DNA from 4 places in the Streptomyces sp. NPDC024698 genome. Region 3 is predicted to be linked to each of the others. Evidence: riboswitches for the same ligand, from Rfam matches in the RefSeq annotation. Region 3 holds a riboswitch; each other region holds the start of a gene.
The links. A riboswitch is a leader RNA that binds a small molecule or an ion and turns the genes downstream of it on or off. The one in region 3 is predicted to bind cobalamin.

Region 1: linked by a shared signal. The riboswitch ahead of ACZ4AA_RS22245 ((2Fe-2S) ferredoxin domain-containing protein) and the one ahead of ACZ4AA_RS04905 (ribonucleoside-diphosphate reductase subunit alpha) in region 3 are both predicted to bind cobalamin.
Region 2: linked by a shared signal. The riboswitch ahead of ACZ4AA_RS22915 (CbtB domain-containing protein) and the one ahead of ACZ4AA_RS04905 (ribonucleoside-diphosphate reductase subunit alpha) in region 3 are both predicted to bind cobalamin.
Region 4: linked by a shared signal. The riboswitch ahead of ACZ4AA_RS29050 (cobalamin biosynthesis protein) and the one ahead of ACZ4AA_RS04905 (ribonucleoside-diphosphate reductase subunit alpha) in region 3 are both predicted to bind cobalamin.

What each region holds. Positions count from the first base shown of each region.
Region 1 is NZ_JBVHLK010000009.1:194,447-197,644, forward strand. It holds gene ACZ4AA_RS22230 (P-loop NTPase family protein) at 1-255, opposite strand, end outside; gene ACZ4AA_RS22235 (HIT family protein) at 319-786, shown strand; gene ACZ4AA_RS22240 (hypothetical protein) at 793-1,323, opposite strand; gene ACZ4AA_RS22245 ((2Fe-2S) ferredoxin domain-containing protein) at 1,464-1,850, opposite strand; cobalamin riboswitch at 2,054-2,229, opposite strand; cobalamin riboswitch at 2,344-2,487, shown strand; gene ACZ4AA_RS22250 (RNA-guided endonuclease InsQ/TnpB family protein) at 2,479-3,198, opposite strand, start outside.
Region 2 is NZ_JBVHLK010000010.1:57,374-60,571, forward strand. It holds gene ACZ4AA_RS22905 (cupin domain-containing protein) at 1-194, shown strand, start outside; gene ACZ4AA_RS22910 (enoyl-CoA hydratase/isomerase family protein) at 327-1,409, shown strand; cobalamin riboswitch at 1,471-1,605, shown strand; gene ACZ4AA_RS22915 (CbtB domain-containing protein) at 1,662-1,883, shown strand; gene ACZ4AA_RS22920 (CbtA family protein) at 1,904-2,662, shown strand.
Region 3 is NZ_JBVHLK010000002.1:98,715-101,912, forward strand. It holds gene mctP (monocarboxylate uptake permease MctP) at 1-927, shown strand, start outside; cobalamin riboswitch at 1,152-1,300, shown strand; gene ACZ4AA_RS04905 (ribonucleoside-diphosphate reductase subunit alpha) at 1,433-3,198, shown strand, end outside.
Region 4 is NZ_JBVHLK010000017.1:64,391-67,588, reverse strand. It holds gene ACZ4AA_RS29055 (cobyric acid synthase) at 1-933, opposite strand, end outside; gene ACZ4AA_RS29050 (cobalamin biosynthesis protein) at 930-1,925, opposite strand; cobalamin riboswitch at 2,033-2,173, opposite strand; gene ACZ4AA_RS29045 (hypothetical protein) at 2,338-2,556, opposite strand; gene ACZ4AA_RS29040 (inorganic phosphate transporter) at 2,576-3,198, opposite strand, start outside.

The DNA.
Region 1 (3,198 bases), on a different contig from region 3:
CAGCCAGACCACGGTGTCGGCCCGTTCCCACAGCAGTTCACGAACCTGCGGGTAGCCGAGCGAGTCGACGATCCATCGAGGCTCGGCGACGAGCGTTGCCACCTCGTCCGTCAGCTTTTCGTTGACGGACCAGTCGGGGCCGTCGAAGTAGAGCGCGTCCATCTCGTGGTAGGGCAGGCCGAGTCGGGTGCTCAGCGCTCGCGCGAGCGTGGACTTGCCCGCACCGGTAACACCCACCACCAAGATCCGTTCCACGGCCGCACCTTATCCCGGCGCCCTGAGGGCGAGGCGAGAGCGACCGCTGTACGATCCCGTTTCATGACGACGCCCGACTGCTACGCATGTGGCAGGGAAGCGGAGTTCGACGACCTTCCACCGCGTGAGCGCGTGGCATCCGACGAACACTGGCGCGTGGCCCACACGTTCAACACCGCCCTGCCCGGCTGGCTGGTGCTGCTGCCCCGGCGCCACGTGACCGCGGTTCATGAACTCACGGACGCCGAGGCGGCCACCCTGGGGATGTGGCAGGTCCGGCTCTCCCGGGCGCTGCGGAGCACGACGGGCTGCGCCAAGACCTACGTCATCCAGTTCGCGGAAGCGGAAGGCTTCGCGCACGTGCACTTCCACATCGTTCCGCGCGGGGCTGATCTGCGACCCGAGCATCGCGGACCGGGCGTCTTCGAGCTGCTCCGGCGACCCGGCCAGGAACACGTATCGGCCGCCGACGCGGACCGAATGGCCCACTCCCTGCGCGTTCGACTGGGTGAGGCCTCCAGAGCTCGGTGAGTGCCGTCACATGTCCCGACATGCCTTGGCCTTGAACTCCGTCGTGGAGGCGACTGTGGTGGATTCGTCGCCGTTGTCCGACACGGTGTCGTAGAGGATCGTGCCCGGCTTGAGCCGACTCCGGTCGCCCGAGGTGAAGGAAATGTCGCCGGACGACGACGAGTTGTCCTTCGTCCACCCGTAGAGCGTGTACGTGGTCCTGGCGGTGAGCGGTCCGAGGGGTTTGGTCGTGGTCCAGCCGGTGGCGGGGGCGTCGAGGGGCCAGGTGGCGAAGCCGTGTGTGAGGGGGTGCCGGGCGGTCCATGAACCGACCGTCACCGACTTGTCCGCGTCGGCGTCGTCCACGAACAGGGACGCGCCGTCGATCCGATGCCCGCAGACCATCATGACGCCGAGCAGATGGCCGTCCGCGGTCACGGACAGGCCGGCGACGGCGTCCACGGGAACGGAGCACCCGGAGGTCGTGGCCAGGGCCGCACCGACCGCGACGGCACCGACGGAGAGCCGGAACCCCGGACGTGAAGTGGTCGACCGCATGCCGGGCCCCTTCCCGGGGTGCGCGTACGGCCCCCTGTCCCGATGCTAGGGGCGAGCCGGGCCTGAACTGAGGCCCGCCACCCACTCGTTGTGCGGTCGTTGCCGCCTCGTACTCGCGCCGAGGACCACCCTCGAAAAGCTCATCGCGTCCTCCGGGGCGGGGTGAACACGTAGAGGTCGAGAATGTCGGGGCAGGGGGCGACTCCGGGGCCGCCTGCCCGTACCCAGGCGGCGATGTCCGCGGTGGCCTCGGCGTCGTTGACGAGACCGAGCCAGACGGGGCGGGCTCCGGCGGCCCGTGCGGCCGCGGACGGCTGGACGACGATCACGTTGGCGTGTTCGCACACATCGAGGCAGTCCGAGACCCGTACGGGAACCTCTTCGGACAGCCGCGCGAGCTGCCGGTCGTGATCCACGCCGGTGACCTTCGGGGTTCCGCAGCAGCAGTCCCGGCAGACGACGACACGGCACGGGGCGGGTTCGGCAAAGACGTGCTGCTCCGCGTGGCCGCGGTTGCCGGGCGTCACCTGGTCGCCGCCGGTCGCGGCGTCCTCCTCCGGCTTCGCGTCTTCGTGCGGGCGGGCGTCGGCGGCGGTGCGTGGCACGGCGGACGCCCGGACGCGAGCCGGGGTTCGGAGCGGAGCGGGGACATCGACGGGAACAGGGGTACGGAGCACGGGCATGCCTCAGGGGTCGGGGCTCGTACGCGGAGCCTGGCCTACAGGTCCTCCGGGGGCCGGAGGTGCCAGCAGGTCTTCGGACTCGGGTTCGTCCGGACGGGGCGCCTTCCCGGTCTCCCAGTGGCGCTGTGCCCCGCCCGTCCCCCTCACCGCTGCGCGTCAGCTCCGGATTCGCACCGGATTCCCTGACCACGGATGTGGTTCGACTGGCTCGCCGAGGCTATCAAGTCGCTTTCGCCGCCCGGATGACGGACGTTCTGCGCCCCTCGCCCGCGACGAACCCGTAGGCTGGCCGATGCAGCTGGTTCGCCCCGTCCGCCAGGCGGGATGCGTCGCAAGAGGGAACCCGGTGGGAATCCGGGACTGCCCCGCAGCGGTGAGCGGGAACGACCGCCGTCATACGCACTGGGTCCGACGTACAGGACCCAGCCGCGCCCCCGCGCGGGAAGCGACGGCCATTGACATCCTCCCGGGCTTAAGGGCCCGGGATTCCAATCTGCTCCTGCTGCGGTGACGCGGTGGGCAGCTTCTGGTGGGTTCCTGTTTCGCTGCGCTGTGCCGGCAGGGGTGCCGGTCTTACCTGCGCTCCACAGGCTGATGCCGCCAGTCCGGCGGCCTTGGCGACGTTGACCGCCGCGTTGACGTCTCGGTCGAGGACGGTCCCGCACGCCGAGCACGTCCACTCCCGGATGTTCAGCGGTTTGGGGCCGTCCTTGACGTCACATGCGGAGCACACCTGGGAGGTCGGTTCGAACCGGCCGATCTTCACGAGGGTGCGTCCGTACCGGGCGGCTTTGTATTCCAGCATGGCCACGAACGCGGACCATCCGGCGTCGTGGACGGACTTGGCCAGACGCGTGCGAGCGAGTCCTTTGACACACAGGCCCTCGACGGCGATCGCTTGGTTCTCGCGGATCAGCCGGGTGGAGAGCTGGTGGTGGAACTCGTGGCGTGCGTCGGTGACCCGTGCGTGAGCGTGGGCGACCTTCAGCCGGGCCTTGCCCCGGTTGTTGGAGCCCTTCTGTTTGCGGGAAAGGTCCCGCTGCAACTTCTTCAGGCGCTTCTCGGCCCGGCGCAGGAAGCGGGGGCTGTCGATCTTTTGGCCGTCGGACAGGACGGCGAAGTGCCCCAGGCCGAGGTCAATGCCGATCTCCGGTGCCGTCCCGGGCAGTACTGCGCAGGCGTCCGTCTCCAC
Region 2 (3,198 bases), on a different contig from region 3:
GGGACCGGCCCGAGGAAGTGCGCCTGCGCACCTCGCCCGGTGACTACATCTTCGTGCCGCCGTTCGTTCCGCACCGCGAGGAGAATCCCGATCCCGAGGAGGAGGCCGTCGTCGTCATCGCCCGCAGCACCCAGGAGGCGATCGTGGTCAACCTGCCGCGGCTGTACGCGCTGGGGTCGGGCGAGGACGCCTGACGGGACGGGCCCGGTCACCCGGTGGGTACGGTAGCGGGAAGACCGCCGTGACCGGCGGATCGAACGGACCGTGGAAGGAACCACCGAGATCATGAGCGTCATCGTGGCCGGCCGCCCGGCGGAGGCGTCCGAGTGAACGGCACCGAGGCGCCAGGCGCCGGGGAATCCGTCCTGCTCCGCACCGAGGGACGGGCGGCCCGCATCACCCTCAACCGGCCCGGAGCGCTGAACGCCCTGAACCACGCAATGGTGCGCCGGATCGACCGGGCCCTGACCGCCTGGGAGCACGACCCCGCCGTCGACACCGTCGACACCGTCGTCATCACCGGAGCCGGAGAACGCGGACTGTGCGCGGGCGGCGACATCCGCGTCGTCCACGACGACGCGCGCTACGGTGACGGCACCGCCTCCGCCGCGTTCTGGCGGGACGAGTACCACCTCAACGCCCGGATCGCCCGCTACCCCAAGCCGTACGTGGCGGTCATGGACGGCATCGTCATGGGCGGCGGCGTCGGGATCTCCGCCCACGGCAGCGTCCGCATCGTCACCGAACGCTCGCGCGTCGCCATGCCCGAGACCGGCATCGGATTCGTCCCCGACGTCGGCGGCACGCGTCTGCTCGGCCTCGCCCCGGGCGAACTCGGCACCCACCTCGCCCTGACCGGCTCCTCGATCGGCGCCGGGGACGCGCTCCTGTGCGGACTCGCCGACCACTACGTGCCGTCCGCCTCGCTCCCACGGCTGGTGTCCGACCTCGCGGACCGGCCCGTGGCGGAGGTACTGGCGGCCCACACACGGCCCGCGCCCTCGGCGGACCTCGCGCCGCGGCGCGAGTGGATCGACGCCTGCTACGGCGCCGACACGGTCGAGGAGATCATCGGGCGACTGTTCGCGGCCGGAGACCCGGACGCCAAGGAGACGGCGGAGATCCTGCTCGGCAAGTCGCCCACCGCCCTGAAGGTCACCTTGGCCGCGCTGCGCCGGGCCCGGGAGCTCCGATCCCTGGAGGCTGTTCTCGACCAGGAGTACCGGGTGTCCTGCGCGGCCCTGTCCGCCCCCGACCTGGTGGAGGGCGTCCGCGCCCAGATCATCGACAAGGACCGCCGGCCGCGCTGGTCCCCGGCCACGCTCGACGAGGTCACCGATGCCGACGTCGAGCGCTTCTTCGCCCCGCTCGGCGAGCGTGAACTCGGGCTGTCCGACGGCGGCTTCTGACGGTCGGCGGGGACCTGCCACCTGGGACGAGAGGAAGATCACCCCGGTAGGCGCGGTCTTGGCCAGCCACGCGGCACGCGGTACGGTCGGTCCGATATCGATGACGTCAAGACGGAAGCCGGTGGAAATCCGGCACGGTCGCGCCACTGTGAGCGAGACGCCCAGCCACGGCGGGTGTCGCGTGAGTCAGACCCGTAGACGACATCCTGTGCACCACCGAGATGGGACGCGAACTCCCGAGGAGGTCCTGCCATGGCGCAGACCGTCGCTCCGCCGACAGCCACCACCCCCGCTCTCCCCGCCAAGCTGCCGATCGGTGCGATCGTCCCCTGGGCGGTCTTCTTCGGCATCCTGATGCTGGTCCTGCTCTACTTCGTCGGCGCCGAACAGGGCGCCACCTCCGTCGTCTCGGGCGAGGACGTCCACGAGTGGGTGCACGACGCCCGCCACCTCCTCGGCTTCCCCTGCCACTGACGCGAGGGAGAGCACCGATCATGAACTCCGCAACCGTAAGAAACCTCCTCGTACGCGGCATGCTCGCCGGCCTCGTCGCCGGTGTACTGGCCCTGGTCGTCGCCTACTTGCTCGGTGAACCGACCGTCGACAGCGCCATCGGCTTCGAGGAGGCCCACTCCCACGCACACGGGCACGAGGTCGAACTCGTCTCCCGCAGCCTCCAGTCCACCGCGGGCCTCGCCACCGGCGTCCTCGTCTACGGCGTCTCCTTCGGCGGCATCGCAGCGCTCGCCTACTGCTTCGCCCTCGGCCGCGTGGGCCGCTTCGGCCCGCGCGCGACCGCGCTCCTGCTGTCCGGGACCGCGCTCCTGGCCGTGTACGTCGTGCCGTTCCTGAAGTACCCGGCCAACCCGCCGTCGGTCGGCGACCCCGACACCATCGGCAAGCGGACCGCCCTGTACTTCCTGATGATGGTCCTCAGCGTGCTCCTCGCGGTGAGTGCCACCCTGCTCGGCAAGCGCCTCGCGCCGAGCCTCGGCACCTGGTACGCCACCGTCATCGCGATCGCCGCCTTTGCCGTCGTCATCGCCTTGGCCTACGGGTTCCTGCCCGTCATCAACGAGGTGCCCAAGGACTTCCCGGCCACCCTGCTCTGGCGGTTCAGACTCTCCGCCCTCGCCATCCAGACCGTCCTGTGGACCGGATTCGGCCTGGTCTTCGGCGAGTTGGCCGAACGCATGCTCAACCCCAAGCCCGCGACCGTCGCCTCCGGGCGAACGGTTCCGAGCGCGAGCTGAGCCGCCCGGAACGCAGGAGAGCCCCTCGGAACCATCCGAGGGGCTCTCCTCGCGTCAGGGCCGCGGGGACCTGCCCGAGGCCGGACTCACCGACGGCCGGCTTCCTGTCGGACCGCCTCCGCCTCCGGGCCGGGCTCGATGTCGCGGCGTTCCCGGATGTGCGCGTAGGCCATGAGGCCGAACAGGACAACGAGCAGCACGGTCCCAGGCCCTGTGGGCCCCAGCCGAGTGATGTGGCGCCGCCCGGCAGGTACGTGGCACTGGCGTCGCGGTTCATGAAGTCGGACATGGTGGTGCCGGCCATGCTGGTCGACAGGATCACGGTCCAGTAGAAGAACGGGTTGTACCGGCGGGACCTGAGCTGGACGGCCAGCGTCACGACGAAGAGCAGGAACAGGATGATCGTGGTCACGAAGTAGCCGAGCTTGACAAGATCAACCTGAACGCCGTCCTGAACGTGCGCGGCACGCGTATTGACGTACCGCGCCCGCGCTGCCCCCGCTCTGGTTCTTGGCGCCGTTTGCAGCGCCGCTTGT
Region 3 (3,198 bases):
GCGGCGGGCGCCAAGTACACGGCCGCGGGCGCCGGCGGGATCGTCCCCGCCGAGGCGGGCCAGTGGACGTACGCCACCCTGGCGCTCGGCTCGGCACTGGCGCTGTTCATGTATCCGCACTCCGTCACCGCGACGCTGTCCGGACGCAGCCGGGAGGTCATCCGCCGCAACACCACGATCCTGCCGCTGTACTCGCTGATGCTGGGCCTGCTCGCCCTGCTCGGGTTCATGGCGATCGCCGCCGGGGTGAAGGTCACCAACGGCCAACTGGCCATCCCCCAGCTCTTCGAGAACATGTTCCCCGACTGGTTCGCGGGCGTCGCGTTCGCCGCCATCGGCATCGGGGCGCTCGTCCCGGCGGCCATCATGTCGATCGCGGCCGCGAACCTTTTCACCCGCAACATCTACAAGGACTTCATCAACCCGGCCGCGACCCCACGGCAGGAGACCAGGGTCTCCAAGCTGGTCTCGCTCCTGGTGAAGGTGGGCGCCCTGGTCTTCGTCCTGACGATGGACAAGACCGTCGCGATCAACTTCCAGCTGCTGGGCGGCATCTGGATCCTCCAGACCTTCCCCTCGCTGGTCGGCGGCCTCTTCACCCGCTGGTTCCACCGCTGGGCGCTGCTGGGCGGCTGGGCGGTCGGCATGCTCTACGGCACGATCGCCGCCTACGGGGTGGCCTCCCCGACCCAGAAGCACTTCGGCGGCAGCTCGAAGGACATCCCCGGCATCGGGGAGATCGGTTACATCGGCCTGACGGCGTTCGTCCTGAACGCTGCCGTGGCCGTGGTCCTCACCTTCGCCCTCAGGACGTTCAAGGCCCCCGACGGCGTCGACGAGACCTCGCCCGGGGACTACACGGCCGACGCGGGCGACCCCGGCGTCGAGACGGAGCTCCCGCCGGCCACGGCCGACGCGAGCCACTAGGGCCCCTGGGGCCGGCCTCGGAACAGGCGCGAGCGGCGGGCCGCCGGAGGGCATCCGGCGGCCCGCCGCCGTGCCGGGCGGGCACACCGGCCCGCACGGACATCGGCCCCTTCCGGAGCTCGGCGACGTCCCGCCGCTCACCCACGCGTTGGCGTTCCGGCACGCTCCGTAGCGCCCTTGGACACACAGCCGACACAACATGTGGGGGCAGTCCCGAAGCCCGGCACAAGATGTATGCTCATGGTCGCTGTCGCCGCAGGGGAATCCGGTGCGAATCCGGAACTGTCCCGCAACGGTGTACTTGTGCGTGTTCGCGTCTGCGTGTGCCCGTACTCGCGTCAGTCCGAGGACCTGCCGACAGCGCGCCCCGGCCGTCCGGCCCGGGTGCCGATGACGTCCGGGCCTCGCGGAATGGGCCGGTGGACGCGGTGCGCTGTGCCCGAAAGCGCTCCCGTGTGCCCCGTCCCCGCTCGTGAGGCCCCGTGCCGAGCGAGGAGAGCCACACGTGACCATCGCGCCAGCCGATCCGGCTTCAGTGACCGCGCAGCAGGCCCCGGTGGAGACCGACGGTCCCGGAACCGTGCTGCTGCGGACCCTGACGGATCTGACCGCCGACCTCCCCGACGCCGACCCCGGCCGGGTCGCCGCCGCGGCGCTGCGCGGCCGGTCCGCCCGTGCCGACGAGGCCGAGCTGCGCGAACTGGCCACCGAGGCGGCCGCGGGCCTCATCTCCGAGGACCCCGCCTACTCGCGGCTCGCCGCCCGCCTGCTCGCGGTCACCATCGCCGCGGAGGCCGCCTCCCAGGGCGTCACGACCTTCTCCGAGTCGGTCGCCGTCGGCCACCGCGAGGGCCTGATCGCCGACCGCACGGCCGCGTTCGTGCGGCTGCACACGGACCGCCTGGACGCGCTGACCGACGCCGAGGGCGACGACCGCTTCGGCTACTTCGGGCTGCGCACGCTGCACTCCCGCTATCTGCTCCGGCACCCGATCACCCGCAAGGTCGTCGAGACGCCCCAGCACTTCATGCTGCGGGTGGCCTCCGGTCTCGCGGAGGACGACACCGTCCGTTCCCTGGACGAGGTCGCGGCGCTCTACCGGCTCATGAGCCGCCTGGACTACCTGCCCTCCTCCCCCACGCTCTTCAACTCCGGTACGCGGCACCCCCAGATGTCGTCCTGCTACCTCCTCGACTCCCCGCTGGACGAGCTGGACTCCATCTACGACCGCTACCACCAGGTGGCCCGCCTGTCGAAGCACGCGGGCGGCATCGGCCTGTCGTACTCCCGTATCCGCAGCCGCGGTTCGCTGATCCGCGGCACCAACGGGCACTCCAACGGCATCGTCCCGTTCCTCAAGACCCTCGACGCCTCGGTGGCCGCGGTGAACCAGGGCGGCCGGCGCAAGGGCGCGGCCGCGGTCTACCTGGAGACCTGGCACTCCGACATCGAGGAGTTCCTTGAGCTGCGCGACAACACCGGTGAGGACGCCCGGCGTACGCACAACCTGAACCTCGCGCACTGGATCCCGGACGAGTTCATGCGCCGGGTGAACGAGGACGGCGTCTGGTCGCTGTTCTCCCCCGCCGACGTGCCGGAACTGGTCGACCTGTGGGGCGACGCGTTCGACGCGGCCTACCGCAAGGCCGAGGAGGCGGGCCTCGCCAGGAAGACCATCCCGGCCCGCGACCTGTACGGCCGCATGATGCGCACCCTCGCGCAGACCGGCAACGGCTGGATGACCTTCAAGGACGCCGCCAACCGGACCGCCAACCAGACGGCGGAGCCGGGCCACACCGTCCACTCCTCGAACCTGTGCACCGAGATCCTGGAGGTCACGGACGACGGCGAGACGGCGGTCTGCAACCTGGGCTCGGTCAACCTCGGCGCGTTCGTGACCGGCGGTGACATCGACTGGGAGCGGCTCGACGAGACCGTGCGCACCGCGGTCACCTTCCTCGACCGCGTGGTGGACATCAACTTCTACCCGACCGAGCAGGCGGGCCGCTCCAACGCCAAGTGGCGTCCGGTCGGCCTGGGCGCGATGGGCCTCCAGGACGTCTTCTTCAAGCTGCGGATCCCCTTCGACTCGCCCGAGGCCCGCGCCCTGTCGACCCGGATCGCCGAGCGGATCATGCTCGCCTCCTACGAGGCCTCCGCGGACCTCGCCGAGCGCAACGGACCGCTCCCGGCCTGGGAGAAGACCCGGACCGCTCGTGGCGTGCTGCACCCGGACCACTTCGACGTGGAGCTGAACTGGCCGGAGCGCTG
Region 4 (3,198 bases), on a different contig from region 3:
GAACCGCACGACGACACCCGGTTCGGCGGCCAGCGCGTCCACGTCCGTGAAGTTGGACATCAGCGGGACCGCGCAGACGGCGACCCGCAGGACGTCCGCGCCGACGGGGGAGGAGACGACGGACTCGCGGACGGCCCCGCGCAGCGAGACCCGCAGCCCGTCCTCCTCGTCGATGCCGAGTCCGTGCCGGAAGGGCAGCACCCCGTAGGTGCGCCGCCCGGTCAGGCCGTGCAGCATGTCGAGGCCGGGCTCCAGCAGGCTGACGTCACCGCGGAACTTGTTGACGAGGAACCCGGCGACGAGCGCCTGGTCCTCGGGGGACAGCAGCGCGACCGTCCCGAAGAACGAGGCGAACACCCCGCCCCGGTCGATGTCGCCGACGACGAGCACCGGAAGCCCCGCGTTGCGCGCCACCCCCATGTTCACGATGTCGGTACGCCGCAGATTGATCTCGGCCGGACTGCCGGCCCCCTCGCAGATCACCGCGTCATACGTGCCCCGCAACTGCTCCAGACAGTCGAGGACGGTCGCGAGGAGTGCCTCCCGGTGCCCCCCGCTCAGCCGGTCCCCGGTCGGGGCGGTGCCCGACGAGGGGTCCGTCATGGACCCGGCCGTCCCGAAGAACCCGCGCGCGCTCATCTCGCCCACCGGCCTGCCCATCAGGACGACCTGGCTGGTGCGGTCGCCGCCCGGCTTGAGCAGCACGGGATTCATCAGCGCGGTCGGCTCCACCCGGGCGGCCTGCGCCTGCATGGCCTGCGCCCGCCCGATCTCGGCGCCCTCGCGGGTCACGAACGAGTTCAGCGACATGTTCTGCGCCTTGAAGGGCGCGACCTTGACGCCCTGGCGCACCAGCCACCGGCAGATCCCGGCGGTCACGACGCTCTTGCCCGCATCGGAGGTGGTCCCGGCGATCAGCAGCCCGCCGCTCATGCGGTGCGCCCCTTCCTGGTGGACGGAACCGGAACCGGAACCGGAACCGGGTCCCGTCCGGCTCCGGTGAGCAGGATCCGGGCCGCGGCGCTCACCCCGAGCGCGAGCCAGCCGACCCGCCGGGAGAGCCGTACGGCCCGTTCGATGTCGTGGACCTGGACGGCCCGCCCCGTGCCGTTGAGCACGGGCCGGTGCTCGACCCGTCCGCCGTACGCGAGGGTGCCGCCGAGCCGTACCCCGAGCGCGCCCGCGAACGAGGCCTCCACGGGACCGGCGTTGGGGCTCGGATGCCGGCGGGCGTCCGCGCGCCAGGCGCGTACGGCACCGCGCGGGTCGGATCCGGCCACGGCCGCGAGGACGGCGGTCAGCCGGGCCCCCGGCCAGCCGGCGACGTCGTCGAGCCGGGCCGAGGCCCAGCCGTAGCGCCGGTGGCGGGGCGACTTGTGTCCGACCATGGCGTCGAGGGTGTTCACGGCGCGGAAGGCGACGAGTCCGGGCACACCGGCGACGGCGCCCCAGACCAGGGCGCCGACGACGGCGTCGGAGGTGTTCTCGGCCACGGACTCGACGACGGCGCGCGCGACGCCGTCGGCGTCCAGGGCCTGCGGATCGCGACCGCACAGATGCGGCAGCCGCTCCCGGGCCGCGTCGAGGTCACCGGCCGCGAGCGCGCCGCCGATCCCGCGCGCCTCGCGGCCGAGCGAGGTCCCTCCGACGACGGCCCAGGTGGCGGCGGCGGTCAGGGCGATCGAGGCGGTACGGGAGCGGCGTACGGTACGGCTCGCGAGCGCGGCCAGTCCGGTGGCGCCGCCCACGCAGACGGCGGTGTGCAGGGCGCCCCACCCGCGGTGGTCCCGCCACAGCATCCGCTCCACGGCGGCCGCGGCGTGCCCGAACGCGGCGACCGGATGCCCCCGGCCGGGATCGCCGAGCAGCAGGTCACCGAGAAGGCCGGCGGCGGCGCCGTACGCGAAGACGCGATCGGCACGCACGGGGTCAGCCGGCCGTGGGGTGGAGCGGAACCCTCGTACTCAGCGAAACGGGCAACGGGCAGCCGCGCATGGCGATATGTCCTCACTCAGGGTGTCCACGCCCTGGTTCGACGAGACCGGCGGTGAGAGTTCCTGGCTCCCGGGGAGTTTCTTCCCCGATGACAGTGGCGGGACCGCGCCGGATTCGCACCGGCTTCCTCTCATGCCGCCGTACTTGGCTCCGGCAGTCCACCACGGGGTGCGAACGGCCGTCAACTGGCTGTTGACCTGCGGAGGGACAGTGTGCGAAGGCCCACATACGCGTGGGGTGCGGGACGGTGATCCGTCCCGCACCCCACGCGTATGTACCGCTCGGCGCAGCCCGCTCCGGGCCGCCGGGACCTACTCGTCGTGACCGGGCCCCGGTGCCGGGCTACTTGGTGATGATCAGTGAGATGCCGTACGCCACCGCGGCGGCGCAGGCCGCGAAGCAGACGTAGGCGCCGGTGGCCGCCGCGACCGCGGAACCGCCCTGGGCCGACTCCTTCTTGGCGAGGCCGGCGACGCCGAGGGTGAAGAGGGCGACGAGGGCCACGGTCACTCCGAGGCTGACCCCGAAGACGGACCCGAGGGCTGACCAGTCGATGTTCATGCTGTTGCTTCCTTTGGTCTCAGGCCACTCGGGACGGAGCCGACGGGTTCGCCGTGGGCTCCGCCGGAGCCGGGATGGTGGCCGTGAGGCCTTCGGCCACGGAACCGGCCGGGGGCGGGGTGACCGCGGCGATGGCCTGCGTCACCACTCCGGCGGGCTCCTCGGTGTCGTTCACGTTGCTGTGGTCGATCACCTCGCGGCGCGAGCGGCGCCAGATCGCGAAGCTGGAACCCACCAGGAAGGCGGCCACGAGCGCGGTGCCCCAGGCGCCGAAACCGGTCACCCATTCGGCGCCGGCGCCGACCAGGGCGGCGGCGGGCAGGGTGAGGACCCAGGCGACGACCATGCGGGTGGCGGTGGACCAGCGGACCACACCGCCCTTGCGGCCGAGGCCCGCGCCCATCACGGAACCGGAGACCGAGTGCGTGGTGGAGAGGGAGAAGCCGATGTGCGACGAGGCCAGGATGACCGTGGCCGCGCTGGTCTGGGCGGCGAAGCCCTGCTGCGGCTGGAGGTCGGTCAGGCCCTTGCCCATCGTGCGGATGATGCGCCAGCCGCCCAGGTAGGTGCCGAGCGCGATCGCGAGACCGGCGGAGAGGATGACCCAGACCGGCGGGTCGGAGTCGGGAGCGACGGCGCCAC